One region of the Streptomyces sp. NPDC059900 genome, then DNA from elsewhere that is predicted to be linked to it. Evidence: predicted binding sites of a transcription regulator. Region 1 holds the regulator's gene; each other region holds the start of a gene.
The links. Region 1 encodes HrcA, which represses chaperone genes, less so after heat shock. Its sites were predicted from a motif close to TTNGCACTCNGNNNNNCNGAGTGCNAA; they were not measured.

Region 1 (5,713 bases):
GGTCCGGGGCGCGGCCACGCCGCAGCTCCTGCTCGGGGTCGACGACGCGACGTACACCAGCGAGACCTTCGAGCTGTGGGCGGGCGACACGTTGCTCTGCGTGACGGACGGCGTGACCGAGCGGCGCTCGGGACGCCAGATGTTCGACGACGGCGACGGCCTCGCGGCAGCGCTCTCGAGCTGCGCGGGCCTGGACGCGGGGCTCGTGGCGGAACGGATCAAGAGGCTGGTGCACGAGTTCTCGGAGCGGCCGCCGGACGACGATCTGGCGGTGCTGGTGCTACAGGCGCAGTAGGGGCCGCGCGCGCGGCGTCCGGTCGGCCCGCGGTGCGGGACAATGGAAGGCATGCCTTCCGCACTGCCCGATGGTGAGCCCATGCCCGAGGACGGCGCGCTGCCCGCGTCCGCCCTGGAGGGAGCGGCGGCCCGTCCGCTCGGCTTCTACCTCCACGTCCCGTACTGCGCCACGCGCTGCGGCTACTGCGACTTCAACACCTACACGGCCACCGAGCTGCGCGGCTCCGGCGGCGTGCTCGCCTCGCGCGACAACTACGCGGACACCTTGATCGACGAGGTGCGGCTCGCGCGGAAGGTGCTCGGGGACGACCCGCGCCCGGTCCGGACCGTCTTCGTGGGAGGCGGTACGCCGACGCTCCTGGCCGCATCCGACCTCGTACGGATGCTCGGCGCGGTCCGTGAGGAGTTCGGGCTCGCGGACGACGCGGAGATCACCACCGAGGCGAACCCGGAGTCCGTCGATCCGGCCTACCTGAGCGAGCTGCGGGCCGGCGGCTTCAACCGCGTCTCCTTCGGGATGCAGAGCGCGAAGCAGCACGTACTGAAGGTGCTCGACCGTACGCACACCCCCGGGCGTCCCGAGGCGTGCGTGGCCGAGGCGCGGGCGGCGGGCTTCGAGCACGTCAACCTCGACCTCATCTACGGCACGCCGGGCGAGAGCGACGAGGACTGGCGGGCCACGCTCGACGCGGCGATCGGCGCCGGACCCGACCACGTCAGCGCCTATGCGCTGATCGTCGAGGAGGGCACGCAGCTGGCGCGGCGCATCCGGCGCGGGGAGGTGCCGATGACGGACGACGACGTCCACGCGGACCGGTATCTCATCGCCGACGAGGTGCTAGGGGGCGCGGGCTACTCCTGGTACGAGGTGTCCAACTGGGCCACCTCCGAGGCCGGGCGGTGCCTGCACAACGAGTTGTACTGGCGGGGGGCCGACTGGTGGGGGGCCGGGCCGGGGGCCCACAGCCATGTGGGGGGTGTGCGGTGGTGGAACGTCAAGCATCCGGGGGCTTATGCGGGGGCCCTTTCCGCCGGGCGCTCGCCGGGGGCCGGGCGGGAGGTTCTTGCCGGTGAGGACCGGCGGGTGGAGCGGATTCTGCTGGAGCTGCGGCTGCTGGAAGGGTGCCCGCTGTCCTTGCTGCGGGCTGCGGGGCTCGCGGCTGCGGGGCGGGCGCTGGCCGACGGTCTTCTTGAGGCGGGGCCTTACGAAGAGGGGCGGGCTGTGCTGACCCTGCGGGGGCGGTTGCTGGCGGATGCGGTGGTCCGGGACCTGGTGGACTGAGGTCCGGGCGGTCCCTGCGGGGCTTTCCCCAGTCCCGCCCCTTCCCGAAGTTCCGGCTCCGCCGGCTCGCGCGCACCGTCATCACCGGCTCCGCCGAGTTCGTCCTCAAACGCCGGACGGGCTGGAGATCTTCACGCCGGGACGCGCTGCGGGGTACTCGGGTGGGTGGGCGGGAAAGATCCGCTTGGGGGGGCGGGAAAGATCCGCCGCGAAGCGGCGGTGCATACGCCGGGAACGTGGCCCGCGGCGGGCTAGTCCTCCGTCCCCGTGACGAAGTCGATCAGTTCCTCCACGCGGCCGAGCAGGGCCGGTTCAAGATCCCTGTAACTGTGCACCGAACCCAGGATCCGTTGCCACGCGGCCCCCGTGTTCGGGGGCCAGCCGAGTGCCTCGCAGACGCCCGTCTTCCAGTCCTGGCCGCGCGGGACGCGGGGCCACGCCGCGATCCCCACCGACGACGGCTTCACCGCCTCCCACACGTCGATATAGGGGTGCCCCACCACCAGCGCGGAGGAAGAACTCACCTCCGCCGCGATCCGCGACTCCTTCGAGCCGGGCACCAGGTGGTCCACCAGGACGCCCAGCCGGGCATCGGGGCCGGGGGAGAACTCCGCGACGATCGCCGGGAGGTCGTCGATGCCCTCCAGGTACTCGACGACCACGCCCTCGATCCGCAGGTCGTCGCCCCACACCCGCTCGACGAGCTCCGCGTCGTGCCGTCCCTCCACATAGATCCGCCCGGCGCGTGCCACCCGGGCCCGCGCCCCCGGCACGGCCACCGAGCCGGACGCGGTGCGTGTGGGACGTACGAGAGGAGCGGCGGCGGAAGGGCGGACGAGGGTGACCGTGCGGCCCTCCAGGGCGAAGCCGCCCGGGGTCATCGGGAAGACGCGGTGCTTGCCGAAGCGGTCCTCCAGGGTCACCGTCGGACCCTCCGCCGTCTTCTCGCAGCGGATCACCGCCCCGCAGAAGCCGGTGCCCAGCTCCTCCACCACGAGGTCCGCCTCCGCGGCGACCTCGGGCACGGGCTTCGGCTTCTTCCACGGCGGGGTGAGGTCTGCGGAGTACTGGCGCATTCGCATGACGATAAGAGAAGAGGCGTACGACCGGCTACGACACGCCGAAGCGAGCCGCCAGTGTGGCGCGCTGCGCACGGACAAAAGCCGCATCGACCACCGCACCGTGCCCCGGCACGTACAGCGCGTCAGGACCGCCCAGTTCGAGGAGCCGGTCGAGCGCCGCGGGCCACCGCTCCGGTACCGCGTCATCGCCCGCCTGCGGTTCGCCCGACTCCTCGACCAGGTCCCCGCAGAAGACGATCTCCGGGCTGCCCGCGCCCGCCGGGACGAGCACCGCCAGGTCGTGCCCCGTGTGACCGGGCCCGACGTTCGCCAGCAGGACCTGTACCCCGCCGCCCAGGTCCAGCGTCCACTCCCCGCACACCGCGTGATGCGGCCGGACGAGCAGATCGGCGGCCTCCGCCGCTGCGTCCTCGCCGACCCCGTGCCGCACCGCCGACGCACGCAGTTCGTCGCGGCCCCCGGCGAGCAGCTTGTCGAGGCCGACCGCGCCGTACACCTCCACGCCCGCGAACGCCGCCGCACCCAGCACATGGTCGAAGTGCGGGTGCGTCAGGGCGAGGTGGGTGACCCGCCGCCCCCCGCCGAGAATGCCGCGCGCCTGCGTGCGCAGCTCTGCTCCCTCGCGCAGGGTCGCCCCCGCCTCGATCATCAGCGCCGATTCGCCGCCGACGACCAGGCCCGCCGTACAGTCCCAGACCGGGAGGCGCCGCCGCCCCACATGCGGCGCGAGCCGCTCCCAGCCCGCCTCGTCCCAAGCCAGTGCCACGTCCATACGCCGACGCTAGCCCCGTGGCGGCCGCCCGGCAGCCGCTGCCCTTGCCGGGGCCGTACCTCACGGCCGTACACTGGGCGCGGCGCGGGCTGGCACTCACCTGTGGGGAGTGCCAGGCGGGGCCGCAGAGCAGACAGGTTTCAGGGCAAAAAGGTGGAGGTGTGCGCGGATGCTCAGTGAACGCAGGCTCGAGGTGCTGCGCGCCATCGTCCACGACTATGTCGGCACCGAGGAGCCCGTCGGCTCCAAGGCGCTCACCGAGCGGCACAGCCTCGGGGTCTCCCCGGCCACCGTCCGCAACGACATGGCGGCGCTGGAGGAGGAAGGGTTCATCGCCCAGCCTCATACGAGCGCGGGGCGCATCCCGACCGACAAGGGGTACCGCCTCTTCGTCGACCGGCTCGCGGGCGTCAAGCCGATGGCGGCGCCGGAGCGCAGGGCCATCCAGAACTTCCTCGACGGCGCCGTCGACCTCGACGACGTCGTGGCGCGCACGGTGCGGCTGCTCGCGCAGCTGACCCGGCAGGTCGCGGTCGTGCAGTATCCGTCGCTCACGCGGTCGACGGTGCGGCACGTGGAGCTGCTTTCGCTGGCTCCCGCCCGGCTGATGCTCGTCCTGATCACGGACACGGGCCGGGTCGAGCAGCGCATGATCGACTGTCCCGCGCCGTTCGGCGAGACCTCGCTCGCGGATCTGCGGGCGCGGCTCAACAGCCGGGTCGCGGGCCGGCGCTTCGCGGACGTGCCGCAGCTGGTGCAGGACATGACGGAGTCCTTCGACGCGGAGGACCGGGGCACCGTGGCGACGGTGCTCTCCACCCTCCTCGAAACCCTGGTCGAGGAGACCGAGGAGCGGCTGATGATCGGCGGGACGGCCAATCTCACCCGCTTCGGACATGACTTTCCCCTCACCATCAGGCCCGTCCTGGAGGCTCTTGAGGAGCAGGTCGTTCTGCTCAAGTTGCTTGGCGAGGCCACGGATTCGGGCATGACCGTACGGATCGGTCACGAGAACGCCCATGAGGGACTCAGCTCTACGTCCGTGGTCTCCGTCGGCTACGGTTCGGGCAGCGAGGCAGTAGCCAAGCTCGGCGTGGTCGGCCCGACCCGCATGGACTATCCGGGAACGATGGGAGCAGTACGCGCAGTGGCACGTTACGTCGGACAGATCCTGGCGGAGTCGTAAGTGGCCACGGACTACTACGCCGTACTAGGCGTGCGCCGCGACGCTTCCCAGGACGAAATCAAGAAGGCCTTCCGGAGGCTTGCGCGAGAGCTTCACCCGGACGTGAATCCGGATCCGAAGACTCAGGAGCGCTTCAAGGAGATCAACGCCGCGTACGAGGTGTTGTCGGACCCGCAGAAGAAGCAGGTCTACGACCTCGGCGGCGACCCGCTGTCCCAGGCGGGCGGCGGCGGTGGTGCGGGCGGTTTCGGAGCCGGTGGCTTCGGCAACTTCTCGGACATCATGGACGCGTTCTTCGGTACGGCGTCGCAGCGTGGCCCCCGGTCGCGCACGCGCCGCGGCCAGGACGCCATGATCCGGCTCGAGATCGACCTCGACGAGGCGGCCTTCGGGACCACCAAGGACATACAGGTCGACACGGCGGTCGTATGTACGACCTGCAGCGGTGAAGGCGCCGCGCCGGGAACGTCCGCCCAGACGTGTGACATGTGCCGCGGTCGCGGTGAGGTGTCGCAGGTCACGCGGTCCTTCCTCGGCCAGGTCATGACCTCGCGGCCCTGCCCGCAGTGTCAGGGCTTCGGCACGGTCGTGCCCACCCCGTGCCCGGAGTGCGCCGGCGACGGCCGCATCCGGTCGCGGCGGACGCTCACTGTGAAGATCCCGGCCGGTGTCGACAACGGCACGCGGATCCAGCTCGCGGGCGAGGGCGAGGTCGGCCCCGGCGGCGGCCCCGCCGGTGACCTGTACGTGGAGATCCACGAGCTGCCGCACGCCGTGTTCCAGCGGCGCGGCGACGACCTGCACTGCACGGTCACCATCCCGATGACGGCCGCGGCTCTGGGCACGAAGGTGCCCCTGGAGACGCTGGACGGCCTCGAAGAGGTCGACATCCGTCCGGGCACGCAGTCCGGCCAGTCGGTGCCGCTGCACGGCAGGGGCATCACGCACCTGCGGGGCGGCGGCCGGGGCGACCTCATCGTGCACGTCGAGGTCCTCACGCCGACCAAGCTGGACGCGGAGCAGGAGCGGGTCCTGCGGGAGCTTGCGCAGCTGCGCGGCGAGGAGCGGCCCACGGGGCAGTTCCAGCCGGGGCA
Region 2 (5,713 bases), on a different contig from region 1:
GACGACGCCGCCCTCAAGGCCGCCGTTGACGGCGATCTGCTTGAGCGGGGCCTCCAGGGCGAGCTTCACGGCGTTGGCGCCGGTCGCCTCGTCACCCTCGAGCTCCAGCTTCTCGAAGACGGCGGCGGCCTGCAGCAGCGCCACGCCACCACCGGCGACGATGCCCTCTTCGACGGCCGCCTTCGCGTTGCGAACGGCGTCCTCGATGCGGTGCTTGCGCTCCTTGAGCTCGACCTCGGTCGCGGCACCGGCCTTGATGACCGCAACACCGCCGGCGAGCTTCGCCAGGCGCTCCTGCAGCTTCTCGCGGTCGTAGTCGCTGTCCGAGTTCTCGATCTCGGCGCGGATCTGGTTGACGCGACCCTGGACCTGGTCGCTCTCGCCGGAGCCGTCGACGATCGTGGTCTCGTCCTTGGTGATGACGACCTTGCGGGCGCGGCCGAGCAGGTCGAGACCGGCGTTCTCCAGCTTGAGGCCGACCTCCTCGGAGATGACGGTGCCACCGGTGAGGATGGCGATGTCGCCGAGCATGGCCTTGCGGCGGTCACCGAAGCCGGGCGCCTTGACGGCGACGGACTTGAAGGTGCCACGGATCTTGTTGACGACCAGGGTCGACAGGGCCTCGCCCTCGACGTCCTCGGCGATGATCAGCAGCGGCTTGCCGGACTGCATGACCTTCTCGAGGAGCGGAAGGAGGTCCTTCACGTTCGAGATCTTCGAGTTCACGATCAGGATGTACGGGTCGTCGAGCGACGCCTCCATACGCTCCATGTCCGTGGCGAAGTACGCCGAGATGTAGCCCTTGTCGAAGCGCATGCCCTCGGTGAGCTCAAGCTCGAGCCCGAAGGTCTGCGACTCCTCGACGGTGATGACGCCTTCCTTGCCGACCTTGTCCATGGCCTCGGCGATGAGCTCGCCGATCTGGGTGTCGGCGGCGGAGATGGAGGCGGTCGAAGCGATCTGCTCCTTGGTCTCCACGTCCTTGGCCTGCTCGAGCAGGGCGCCCGAGACGGCCTCGACGGCCTTCTCGATGCCGCGCTTGAGGGCCATCGGGTTGGCACCGGCGGCTACGTTGCGCAGGCCCTCGCGGACCAGCGCCTGCGCCAGGACGGTCGCGGTCGTCGTGCCGTCACCGGCGACGTCGTCCGTCTTCTTCGCGACCTCCTTGACCAGCTCGGCGCCGATCTTCTCGTACGGGTCCTCGAGCTCGATCTCCTTGGCGATGGAAACACCATCGTTGGTGATCGTGGGGGCACCCCACTTCTTCTCGAGGACGACGTTGCGACCCTTGGGGCCCAGGGTCACCTTGACGGCGTCGGCGAGCTGGTTCATGCCGCGCTCGAGGCCGCGCCGTGCCTCCTCGTCGAACGCGATGATCTTGGCCATGTGAAGTGGTCCTCCCGGACAGGGGTGGCATGCTCCGGATCGCATCGGTGCCCGCGACGGACGGCCTGCAAGCCTTGTGGTTCCTTGCCCCACCCGGCCTGCGGGCCTCACCGACCCGATCCAAGTTCTGTCACTCTCACTCGGAGAGTGCTAAGCCCAATGATTAGCACTCGACCCCTGCGAGTGCAAGCGCCTCTAGTGGATCCCGGACGTACGGAGGGGGCGCGCGTCCAGGGCGCGGTGCGGCGCACACGCCCGGACGCACGAGGGGCCCGTACCCCTGTCGGGATACGGGCCCCTCGTCACTCGCTAAGTCACTGGTCGATCGCGCCGAGATCAGACGGCGAGCTTGACCATGTCCGCCTGCGGACCCTTCTGGCCCTGCGAGATCTCGAACTCAACTCGCTGACCTTCTTCAAGGGTGCGGTAGCCGTCCATCTGGATCGCGCTGTAGTGGACGAATACATCCGCACCACCGTCGACCGCGATGAAGCCGTACCCCTTCTCCGCGTTGAACCACTTGACGGTGCCCTGAGCCATGCCTAACTCCCCTATTACTGGCCCTTGCACGGACCCGCACTTCGCGGACCCGGGTCAGACCTCACCCCCCCAATGGGTTGTGGAGGCGTGCGCCGGAACGCGTCGACCGCGGCTGAATGTATCTGTCCAACTGCCCTCTGCAACAGGTCAATCAGACGAGAATTCTGGGCACGCCTGATCGGAAATATGCGGAGGATTTACCGGAGTTCAGGGCAAGTCGGGCCGGACAAATGCCACGAGAGGGGCAAATGGGCAGTGCACTTTGGCTGCTTCTTGTCGCCCTCAGGGCGACTTCGTATATGCGCTCGGCACAAACGGGGAAGCTCGCTTCCCAACTGTACCGTGCTCAACCACATGGAATTGCCCCCTCCACTTCTCTCGCGGAGGGGGCAAAGCCGATTACGCAGGGTATTTCTTTAAAGAATCAACCACCGGCGACGGCGGGAATGATCGAGATGCCGGCGCCGTCCGGCGTCGCGGTCTCCAGACCCTGCTCGAAGCGGACGTCGTCGTCGTTCACGTAGACGTTCACGAAGCGCCGCAGCTTGCCCTGGTCGTCCAGGACGCGGGCCGCGATACCGGCGTGGTTCTTCTCCAGGTCGGCAATGACCTCGGAGAGGTTCGCCCCCTCGGCGGCGACCTCGGACTGACCGCCGGTGTAGGTGCGGAGAATGGTGGGGATACGAACGTTCACGCTCATGGGGATCACCTCGGTAGTTCGGGGGCGTGGGGCGCCCCGTCAGGGGCGCGGGGAACTGCGCGACCAGCCACGACGGTCCGCAGACGGAGGAAGGCTCAGGCCCTGCGGCGGTTAACCGGCAAGACCCGCGGCGCGAAACGCGTCAAGGTTGGGCTTGATCGTCGCGGTCGCCTGAGAGGTCTCGGCAACAGCGTCCAGGGTCTTGAGGCCATCACCGGTGTTCAGCACCACGGTGGTGAGCGCCGGGTCGATGAGACCGGCCTCGATCAGCTTCTTCGTGACGCCCACCGTCACACCGCCCGCGGTCTCCGCGAAGATGCCCTCGGTCCGCGCGAGCAGCTTGATCGCGTCGACGACCTGCTCGTCGTTCACGTCCTCCACCGCACCGCCCGTACGGCGCGCGATGTCCAGGACGTACGGCCCGTCGGCGGGGTTGCCGATGGCGAGCGACTTGGCGATGGTGTCCGGCTTCTGCGGGCGCACGACGTCGTGCCCGGCCTTGAAGGCGGTGGACACCGGCGAGCACCCCTCGGCCTGCGCTCCGAAGATCTTGTAGGGCTTGTCCTCGACGAGCCCGAGCTTGATGAGCTCCTTGAGGCCCTTGTCGATCTTCGTGAGCTGCGATCCGGAGGCGATCGGGATGACCAGCTGGTCGGGAAGGACCCACCCCAGCTGCTCGCAGATCTCGTACGCGAGGGTCTTGGAACCCTCGCCGTAGTACGGCCGCAGGTTCACGTTCACGAAGCCCCAGCCCTCGCCCAGCGGGTCGCCGATGAGCTCGGAGCAGAAGCGGTTCACGTCGTCGTAGTTGCCCTCGATGCCGACGAGCTCGCCGCCGTACACCGCGGCCATGACGACCTTGCCCTGCTCCAGGTCGTGCGGGATGAACACGCAGGAACGGAAGCCGGCGCGGGCCGCGGCGGCACCGACGGCGCCCGCGAGGTTGCCGGTGGAGGAGCAGGAGAGCGTGGTGAAGCCGAAGGCGCGGGCGGCCTCGATGGCCTGCGCCACGACGCGGTCCTTGAAGGAGTGCGTCGGGTTGCCGGAGTCGTCCTTGACGAACAGCTTGCCCTGCTCGACGCCGAGCTCGCGGGCGAGGTTGTCGGCCTTGACGAGCTTGGTCCAACCGGGGTTGATGTTGGGCTTCTCGGCGACGTCCGCCGGGACGGGAAGGAGCGGGGCGTAGCGCCAGATGTTGTCCGGGCCGGACTCGATCTGCTTGCGCAGCGCCTCGGGGTCACCGGTCGGCAGGTCGTACGCGACTTCGAGCGGGCCGAAACAGGCCTGGCAGGCGAAGATCGGGCCGAGCGGGTAGAGCTCGCCGCACTCGCGGCAGGAGAGGCCGGACGCGGGGCCGAGGTCCACAGAACCCGTGGACGTCGTGGTGGAGGGGGTGGTGTCGTTCGTTGCGACAGTCTGCGCAGCCATGGAGGCGAGGCCCTTTCTCCTCATCTTCCTCGCGACGCATCTCGCCGCGAGACGGAATTGGCACCTTCCCCACCGAGACCTCGCGTGCGCGGTCGGCGGGATGGTTGCCGGGGCTTCAACGGGCCGTATCCCTCTGCCCCTCTGGATGAGCGGTATGGCGCCGGGCTTCAGGGGCCCGGGGCATTTGTTGCGCGATGACCCCGGCATGCGATGGTCATCGGCGTTGTTCAAGACTGTAACCGACGGCCTGGACCCTTGAGATAGTCGTCCGAACCGCGAGATGGATCACATGTAGGCCACACACAGGAGGAGCCCCCCGTGCTGGAAGAGGCCGAGCGCTGGCTGACCAGGCGTTCCTGGTCTGTTGCCGACCGCCCGCTCAGCGCGCTCGTCGCCGCCAAACGGGCGTCGGGAGCCTCGGTGAGTGTCGTCCTGCCCGCGCTCGACGAGGAGGCGACGGTCGGCGAGATCGTCGCCGAGATCCGCCGCGAGCTGGTCGAGAAGGCCGCCCTCGTCGACGAACTCGTGGTGATCGACTCCGGCTCCGCCGACCGCACGGCCGAGGTCGCCGGGGCGGCGGGCGCGCGGGTCGTGCACCGGGACGAGATCCTGCCGCGCATCCCGGCCGTGCCCGGCAAGGGCGAGGTCCTGTGGCGCTCGCTCCTGGTGACCGGCGGCGACATCGTCGCGTTCGTCGACGCGGACCTGAGGGAGTTCTCGGCGGACTTCGTGACGGGGATCGTGGGCCCGCTCCTGACCGAGCCCGACGTGGACTTCGTGAAGGCGATGTACGACCGCCCGCTGGCCGGGACCGACGACCAGGGCGGCCGGGTCACCGAGCTGATGGCGCGCCCGCTGCTCAACATGCACTGGCCCCAACTCGCCGGATTCGTGCAGCCGCTGGGCGGGGAGTACGCGGCGCGCCGGTCCCTCCTTGAGCGGTTGCCGTTCCCCGTCGGGTACGGCGTGGAGCTCGGGCTGCTCGTCGACGCGCTGCACACCGTGGGCCTCGACGCGCTCGCGCAGGTCGACGTCGGGGTGCGCAAGCACCGCCACCAGGACGGGCAGGCGCTCGGCCGGATGGCCGCGGCGATCTACCGGACGGCACAGCTGCGCCTGGCGCGCGGCCATCTCGTACGCCCCGAGCTCATACAGTTCGAACGGGGCGAGCAGGGGTTCGAGCCGCGGACCCATTCGGTCGACACGGAGGAGCGCCCGCCGATGTCCGGCGTCGCGGAGTACACGGCACGCCGCGTGGCGTAACCACTCATCGCCGGGCATTTTGTCTACATTCCCCACTTATGTGGCAAAGACATGCAGTGGGAAGCGCGCGACGCAACGGTCGCATGACCATGGCCACGGTCGGCCTCATGGCAGGACTGCTCGGCGCCGCGGCCGCGCCTGCCTCCGCCGCCCCGGCCGCGGAGGTGCGTCACGGCGCATCGTCGTACGCGAACACCAGGACCGTCGACCGCATCGAACTCACCCCCGCGGACGAGCAGCACAGCGGCCGCGGACAGCTGGCCGACAGCGGCAGCAACTCGGACACGATGCTGTACGCGGGCCTCGCGATCTCCCTGTGCGTCCTGGGCGCGCTCGCGGTGGCGGCGGCACGGAGCAGACGGAACTAGGCCCTTGTCCCTGAACGTATACGGCCGG
Region 3 (5,713 bases), on a different contig from region 1:
CAGCGACCGGCCTTCGGCGGTGAGCAGCGCGGAGAAGGAGGTCAGGGCGGTCGGGGCGCGGTCGAGGTCGTTCACCCGGCCCATTGTGGGCCAGTCGGTGGATGGTGCGCGCCCGGCGGCGGTGTCGGCCCCGCAACAGGGCCGTGAGCTGCAAAGATCCGGCGCCATGCAACTAGTACGACAAAAAGATGAATTCAGGGCAAAACGGGAGAGCCGGGGGCGGGGCTCCGCGCGGCGCAGGCGTCGCGCGGTGAGCCGGGCGCGGACCGGGGCCGCCGTGCTCACCGTCGCCGCGATCGCCTCCGGATGTGCCTCGGGCGCCGACGGCGGAGCGAAGCCCGCACCCGGTCAGCAGCGCCTGGACGCGCCGCCCGCCCGCGCCCTCGACACCTACGCCCAGAAGCTCCGCGTCACCCAGGTCGCGCGCGCCGCCGCCGCGAAACGCTGGGGCCTGGCGAAGACCCCGCTGGCCGCGCCCGAGCCGCCCGCGCAGAAGCCGAAGATCACCACGCGCAAGGGCTTCGAGGTCAAGGGCCAGGAGAACCTGCCGCCCGTCTTCACGACGATCCCCACGAAGAAGAAGGTCGTCTTCCTGACCATGGACGACGGCGCCGAGAAGGACCCGGCGCTGCTCAAGATGATGAGCGAGCTCCAGATCCCGTACACCGCGTTCCTCAGCGACTACCTGGTCAAGGAGGACTACGGCTACTTCAAGAAGATGCAGTCGCGCGGCGTCGAGCTCAACAACCACACGCTGCACCACCGCTACCTGCCGGGGCTCTCGTACGCGGGCCAGCGGCGCGAGATCTGCGGCATGCAGGACATCATCCACCAGCGCTACGGCAAGCGCCCCGAGCTCTTCCGCCCGCCGTACGGCAACTACAACGCGGACACGCTGCGCGCGGCCAAGTCCTGCGGGATCAAGGCCGTGCCGCTGTGGGCGTCCGAGGCCTTCGCCGACCACATGGAGTGGCGCGAATGGGACCGGGACCTGCATCCCGGCGACATCATCCTCACGCACTTCCGGGGGCGCGAGGACTGGAAGGGCACGATGCCCGACATGATCCGCAAGGTCATGAAGACGGTCACCGACAAGGGGTACGCGGTGGCCAGGCTGGAGGACTACCTGTGACGGGGCGGGCGCGGGCGCGGCGGTTCCTTGTCGGAGTACTCGCGACAGGCGTGCTCGCGCCCGCACTGCTCACTGGGTGCGCACAGTCGGTGGACCCGATCGAAAGGCTGGGCAGAAAGGCGGCGGAGAAGGTTCCCAAGCGGAAACCGGAGGCCGACCGCTGCGGGCAGGCGTTCCGCACGGCGGAGCCGGTGGGCACAGCCACCCCGCCTGCCGGGCCACCGGAAACAGGGCAGAGCCCGGACGCCGGAAAGGAACCCCCGCCCCCCGGAAAGCGTTGCCCGGAAGGGCGGCGGGGCGTCCCCGCGCCGCCGCGGAGCACCCCAGTCGGTTAAGACCCACGTCAGTGAATTAGCAGTCCGCTTGACCGAGTGCTAATCGCCGTCCTAGTCTCACCCTTGGCACTCACCACTGGAGAGTGCCAACAGCGACGGGCAGGTCCGGCACCCGCGACGACGGATCCACCTGGTCGCCACCCCAGACTGTTAACCCCGTAGATCTCCGAAGGGGGAGACCGGATCGTGACGACCGCCAGCTCCAAGGTTGCCATCAAGCCGCTCGAGGACCGCATTGTGGTCCAGCCGCTCGACGCCGAGCAGACCACGGCCTCTGGCCTGGTCATTCCGGACACCGCGAAGGAGAAGCCCCAGGAGGGTGCTGTCCTCGCCGTGGGCCCGGGCCGCTTCGAGAACGGCGAGCGCCTGCCGCTCGACGTGAAGGTCGGCGATGTCGTGCTGTACAGCAAGTACGGCGGCACCGAGGTGAAGTACAACGGCGACGAGTACCTCGTCCTCTCGGCTCGCGACGTGCTCGCGATCGTCGAGAAGTAATTCACCTGCTTCACCAGCAGATTTGCTTTTGAGCTGCGCCCCTGGTCACCCCGCTGATTGCCGGGCGGCGAGGGGCGCAGTTCGTTCACCCGAGTTTTCGAGAGGGCTGAATCGCTCCCATGGCGAAGATCCTGAAGTTCGACGAGGACGCCCGTCGCGCCCTTGAGCGCGGCGTCAACAAGCTTGCCGACACGGTGAAGGTGACGATCGGCCCCCGCGGCCGCAACGTCGTCATCGACAAGAAGTTCGGCGCCCCGACCATCACCAACGACGGCGTCACCATCGCCCGTGAGGTCGAGGTCGAGGACCCGTACGAGAACCTCGGCGCCCAGCTCGTCAAGGAGGTGGCGACCAAGACCAACGACATCGCGGGTGACGGCACCACCACCGCGACCGTGCTCGCCCAGGCCCTGGTCAAGGAAGGCCTGCGCAACGTAGCCGCCGGCGCCTCCCCGGCCGCCCTGAAGAAGGGCATCGACGCCGCCGTCAAGGCCGTCTCCGAGGAGCTCCTCGCGACCGCGCGCCCGATCGACGACAAGGCCGACATCGCGGCCGTCGCCGGTCTGTCCGCCCAGGACCCGCAGGTCGGCGAGCTCATCGCCGAGGCGATGGACAAGGTCGGCAAGGACGGTGTCATCACCGTCGAGGAGTCCAACACCTTCGGGCTCGAGCTGGACTTCACCGAGGGCATGGCCTTCGACAAGGGCTACCTGTCGCCGTACTTCGTGACGGACCAGGAGCGCATGGAGGCGGTGCTCGAGGACCCGTACATCCTCATCCACCAGGGCAAGATCTCCTCGATCCAGGACCTGCTCCCGCTGCTCGAGAAGGTCATCCAGGCCAACGCCTCGAAGCCGCTCCTGATCATCGCCGAGGACGTCGAGGGCGAGGCCCTGTCGACCCTGGTCGTGAACAAGATCCGCGGCACCTTCAACGCCGTCGCGGTGAAGGCCCCCGGCTTCGGCGACCGCCGCAAGGCCATGCTCGGTGACCTCGCCACCCTCACCGGCGGCACCGTCATCGCCGAAGAGGTCGGCCTCAAGCTCGACCAGGTCGGTCTCGACGTGCTCGGCACCGCGCGCCGCGTGACCATCACCAAGGACGACACCACGGTCGTCGACGGCGGCGGCAACGCCTCCGAGGTCGAGGGTCGCGTCAACCAGATCAAGGCCGAGATCGAGGCCACGGACTCCGACTGGGACCGCGAGAAGCTCCAGGAGCGCCTCGCGAAGCTGGCCGGCGGCGTCTGCGTGATCAAGGTCGGCGCCGCCACCGAGGTGGAGCTCAAGGAGAAGAAGCACCGTCTGGAGGACGCCATCTCCGCGACCCGCGCCGCGGTCGAGGAGGGCATCGTCTCCGGTGGTGGCTCCGCTCTGGTGCACGCCGCCAAGGTGCTCGGCGACTCGCTCGGCAAGGAGGGCGACGAGGCCACCGGTGTCGCCGTCGTCCGCCGCGCCGCCGTCGAGCCGCTGCGCTGGATCGCCGAGAACGCCGGCCTCGAGGGCTACGTCATCACCTCGAAGGTCGCCGAGCTCGACAAGGGCTTCGGCTTCAACGCCGCCACCGGCGAGTACGGCGACCTGGTCAAGGCCGGCGTCATCGACCCGGTCAAGGTCACGCGCTCCGCGCTGGAGAACGCCGCGTCGATCGCCTCCCTGCTGCTCACGACCGAGACCCTGGTCGTCGAGAAGCCGGCCGAGGAGGAGGCCGAGGCCGCGGGCCACGGCCACGGTCACTCGCACTGACCTGAGTTTGTGACTGAGGCCCGGCTCCCCACGGGGGAGCCGGGCCTCAGCGTGTTCGGGAGCGCCCCGAAGGGGCGCGGGGAACTGCGCGAGGACGGACCACCACCCGCAGTCGGCGACTGACGGGTTCCGGCAGACGCGATCCCGCCCTCCAGGGTTACTGCGGGCCGTACTTCCTGCCCGTCCGTGACGTGACCCCGCTCAGCAGCGCCCTCGGCGTCACCTTCACCACGCCCATCAGTGCCTTGTACTTCGGGTCCGGGATGGAGAGGGTCCTGCCCCGCGCCAAGTCGGAAAGCGCCGCAGCGACCAGCTTGTCCGCGTCCAGCCACATCCACTTGGGGATGTTGGACGTCCCCATCCCGGCACGCTCGTGGAACTCGGTCCGTACGAATCCGGGGCACAGGGCCATCAGCCGCACCCCGGATCCCGCCAGGTCCTTCGCCGCGCCCTGCGTGAACTGCACGACCCACGCCTTCGAAGCGCCGTACGTCCCGCGCGGTACGAACGCCGCCACCGACGCGACGTTGACGACGCCCCCGCGGCCCCGCTCCCGCATCGACTCCGTCGCCGCCGACGTGAGGCGGAGCACCGCCTCGCAGTGCACCTTGAGCATCGTCAGCTCATCCTCGATCGGCACTTCCAGGTACTGGCCCTTGTTGCCGAACCCGGCGTTGTTCACCAGGAGATCGACCGGGTTCCTGGGGTCAGCGAGCCGCTTCTCGACGGTGGTGATCCCGTCGTCCGTCGCGAGGTCCGCGGTCAGGACCTCCGCCTCGATGCCGTGCCGGTCGTGCAGTTCGGTCGCCTGTTCCCGCAGCCGCTCGGTGTTCCGTGCCACAAGGACCAGGTTGTGGCCGTCACCGGCGAGCCGCCGGGCGAAGGCCGAGCCGATACCGGCGGTCGATCCCGTAATCAGAGCCGTAGTCATGGACCAAGGCTAGTGAGATCCCGGGGCGGCCGTGTCGCCCGGACGGCCCTCGGACCCCGCCCCGTACTTCTGCGCGTACGTGCGCGCCGTCTTGATCGTCTCGGAGTGCAGCGCGTCCCCCGCGGCGAGCAGGCCCGGCAGCAGCTTCCGCTCGGTCGTCACGGCCCTGAACTGGAGGGACACGGTGATGTCGTGCTCCGGGCTGTGCACGATCTCGATGGTGTCCCCGGCCCGGATCTCGCCCGGTTCGATCACCCGCAGATAGGCGCCGGGAGCGCCCTGCTGCGTGAAGCGCCTGACCCACTTCGTCTCGCCGAGGTGGCCCTGGAACGTCTGGCAGGGGATGCGGCCCGAGGTCACTTCGAGGAGCAGATCGGGGCCGACGCGCCAGCGCTCGCCGATCTTCGCGCCGTTGACGTCGAGGCCGGACGTCGTGAGGTTCTCGCCGAAGGAGCCGCCCGGCAGCGGACGGCCGAGCAGCCGCTCCCACTCGTCGAGGTCCTCGCGCGCGTAGGCGTACACCGCCTGGTCGTTCCCGCCGTGGTGCCGCAGATCGCAGACCTCGTCCCCGGCGAGCCCGCTCCCCGCGGTGCCCTTCGCGCCGGGAGCCGCCACCCGCACGGCCCCGTCGGCGGGCTTCTTGTCGATGCCCGTGCCGCCCGAGGGCGCGTCGGTGTAGTCCACGGCTTTGAACCGGCCCAGATTCACGGAGAGAAGCTTCATGACAAAAGGCTAGGCGAGGCAGCTCAAAGCGGCTACGCATTATTGGGCGCCTGATCCAAGCGTCACTTATGCTTGAGTCATGATCGAGGCCCGTCATCTCCGCGTACTGCGCGCCGTCGCCGCCACCGGCTCCTTCTCCGCCGCGGCGCGCGACCTCGGCTGTACGCAGCCGGCCGTCAGCCAGCAGATGAAGGCCCTCGAAGCCTCCGCGGGCACGCCGCTCCTCATCCGCACGGGCCGCGAGATGCGCCTGACCCAGGCTGGCGAGTCCCTGGTCCGGCATGCCGCCGGGATCCTGGCCGGTCTTACCGCCGCCGAGGAGGAGGTCGCCGCCATCGCGGGCCTGCGGGCG

Region 2: a site for HrcA is predicted at 1,514-1,540, ahead of groL (chaperonin GroEL). Genes of this name have one in related genera too.
Region 3: a site for HrcA is predicted at 1,484-1,510, ahead of groES (co-chaperone GroES). Genes of this name have one in related genera too.

Annotation. Positions count from the first base shown of each region.
Region 1 covers NZ_JBNNJZ010000118.1:13,420-19,132, forward strand. Annotated here, with positions in the region: gene ACQKIP_RS18255 (SpoIIE family protein phosphatase) at 1-295, shown strand, start outside; gene hemW (radical SAM family heme chaperone HemW) at 347-1,579, shown strand; gene ACQKIP_RS18265 (DUF3097 domain-containing protein) at 1,831-2,655, opposite strand; gene ACQKIP_RS18270 (MBL fold metallo-hydrolase) at 2,690-3,433, opposite strand; gene hrcA (heat-inducible transcriptional repressor HrcA) at 3,603-4,619, shown strand; gene dnaJ (molecular chaperone DnaJ) at 4,620-5,713, shown strand, end outside.
Region 2 covers NZ_JBNNJZ010000096.1:12,655-18,367, reverse strand. Annotated here, with positions in the region: gene groL (chaperonin GroEL) at 1-1,386, opposite strand, end outside; gene ACQKIP_RS16320 (cold-shock protein) at 1,723-1,926, opposite strand; gene ACQKIP_RS16315 (MoaD/ThiS family protein) at 2,351-2,626, opposite strand; gene thrC (threonine synthase) at 2,738-4,054, opposite strand; SAM riboswitch class I at 4,072-4,206, opposite strand; gene ACQKIP_RS16305 (glucosyl-3-phosphoglycerate synthase) at 4,373-5,317, shown strand; gene ACQKIP_RS16300 (hypothetical protein) at 5,401-5,685, shown strand.
Region 3 covers NZ_JBNNJZ010000010.1:12,124-17,836, forward strand. Annotated here, with positions in the region: gene ACQKIP_RS03345 (THUMP-like domain-containing protein) at 1-84, opposite strand, end outside; gene ACQKIP_RS03350 (polysaccharide deacetylase family protein) at 167-1,132, shown strand; gene groES (co-chaperone GroES) at 1,654-1,962, shown strand; gene groL (chaperonin GroEL) at 2,082-3,707, shown strand; gene ACQKIP_RS03365 (SDR family NAD(P)-dependent oxidoreductase) at 3,865-4,638, opposite strand; gene ACQKIP_RS03370 (MOSC domain-containing protein) at 4,648-5,361, opposite strand; gene ACQKIP_RS03375 (LysR family transcriptional regulator) at 5,441-5,713, shown strand, end outside.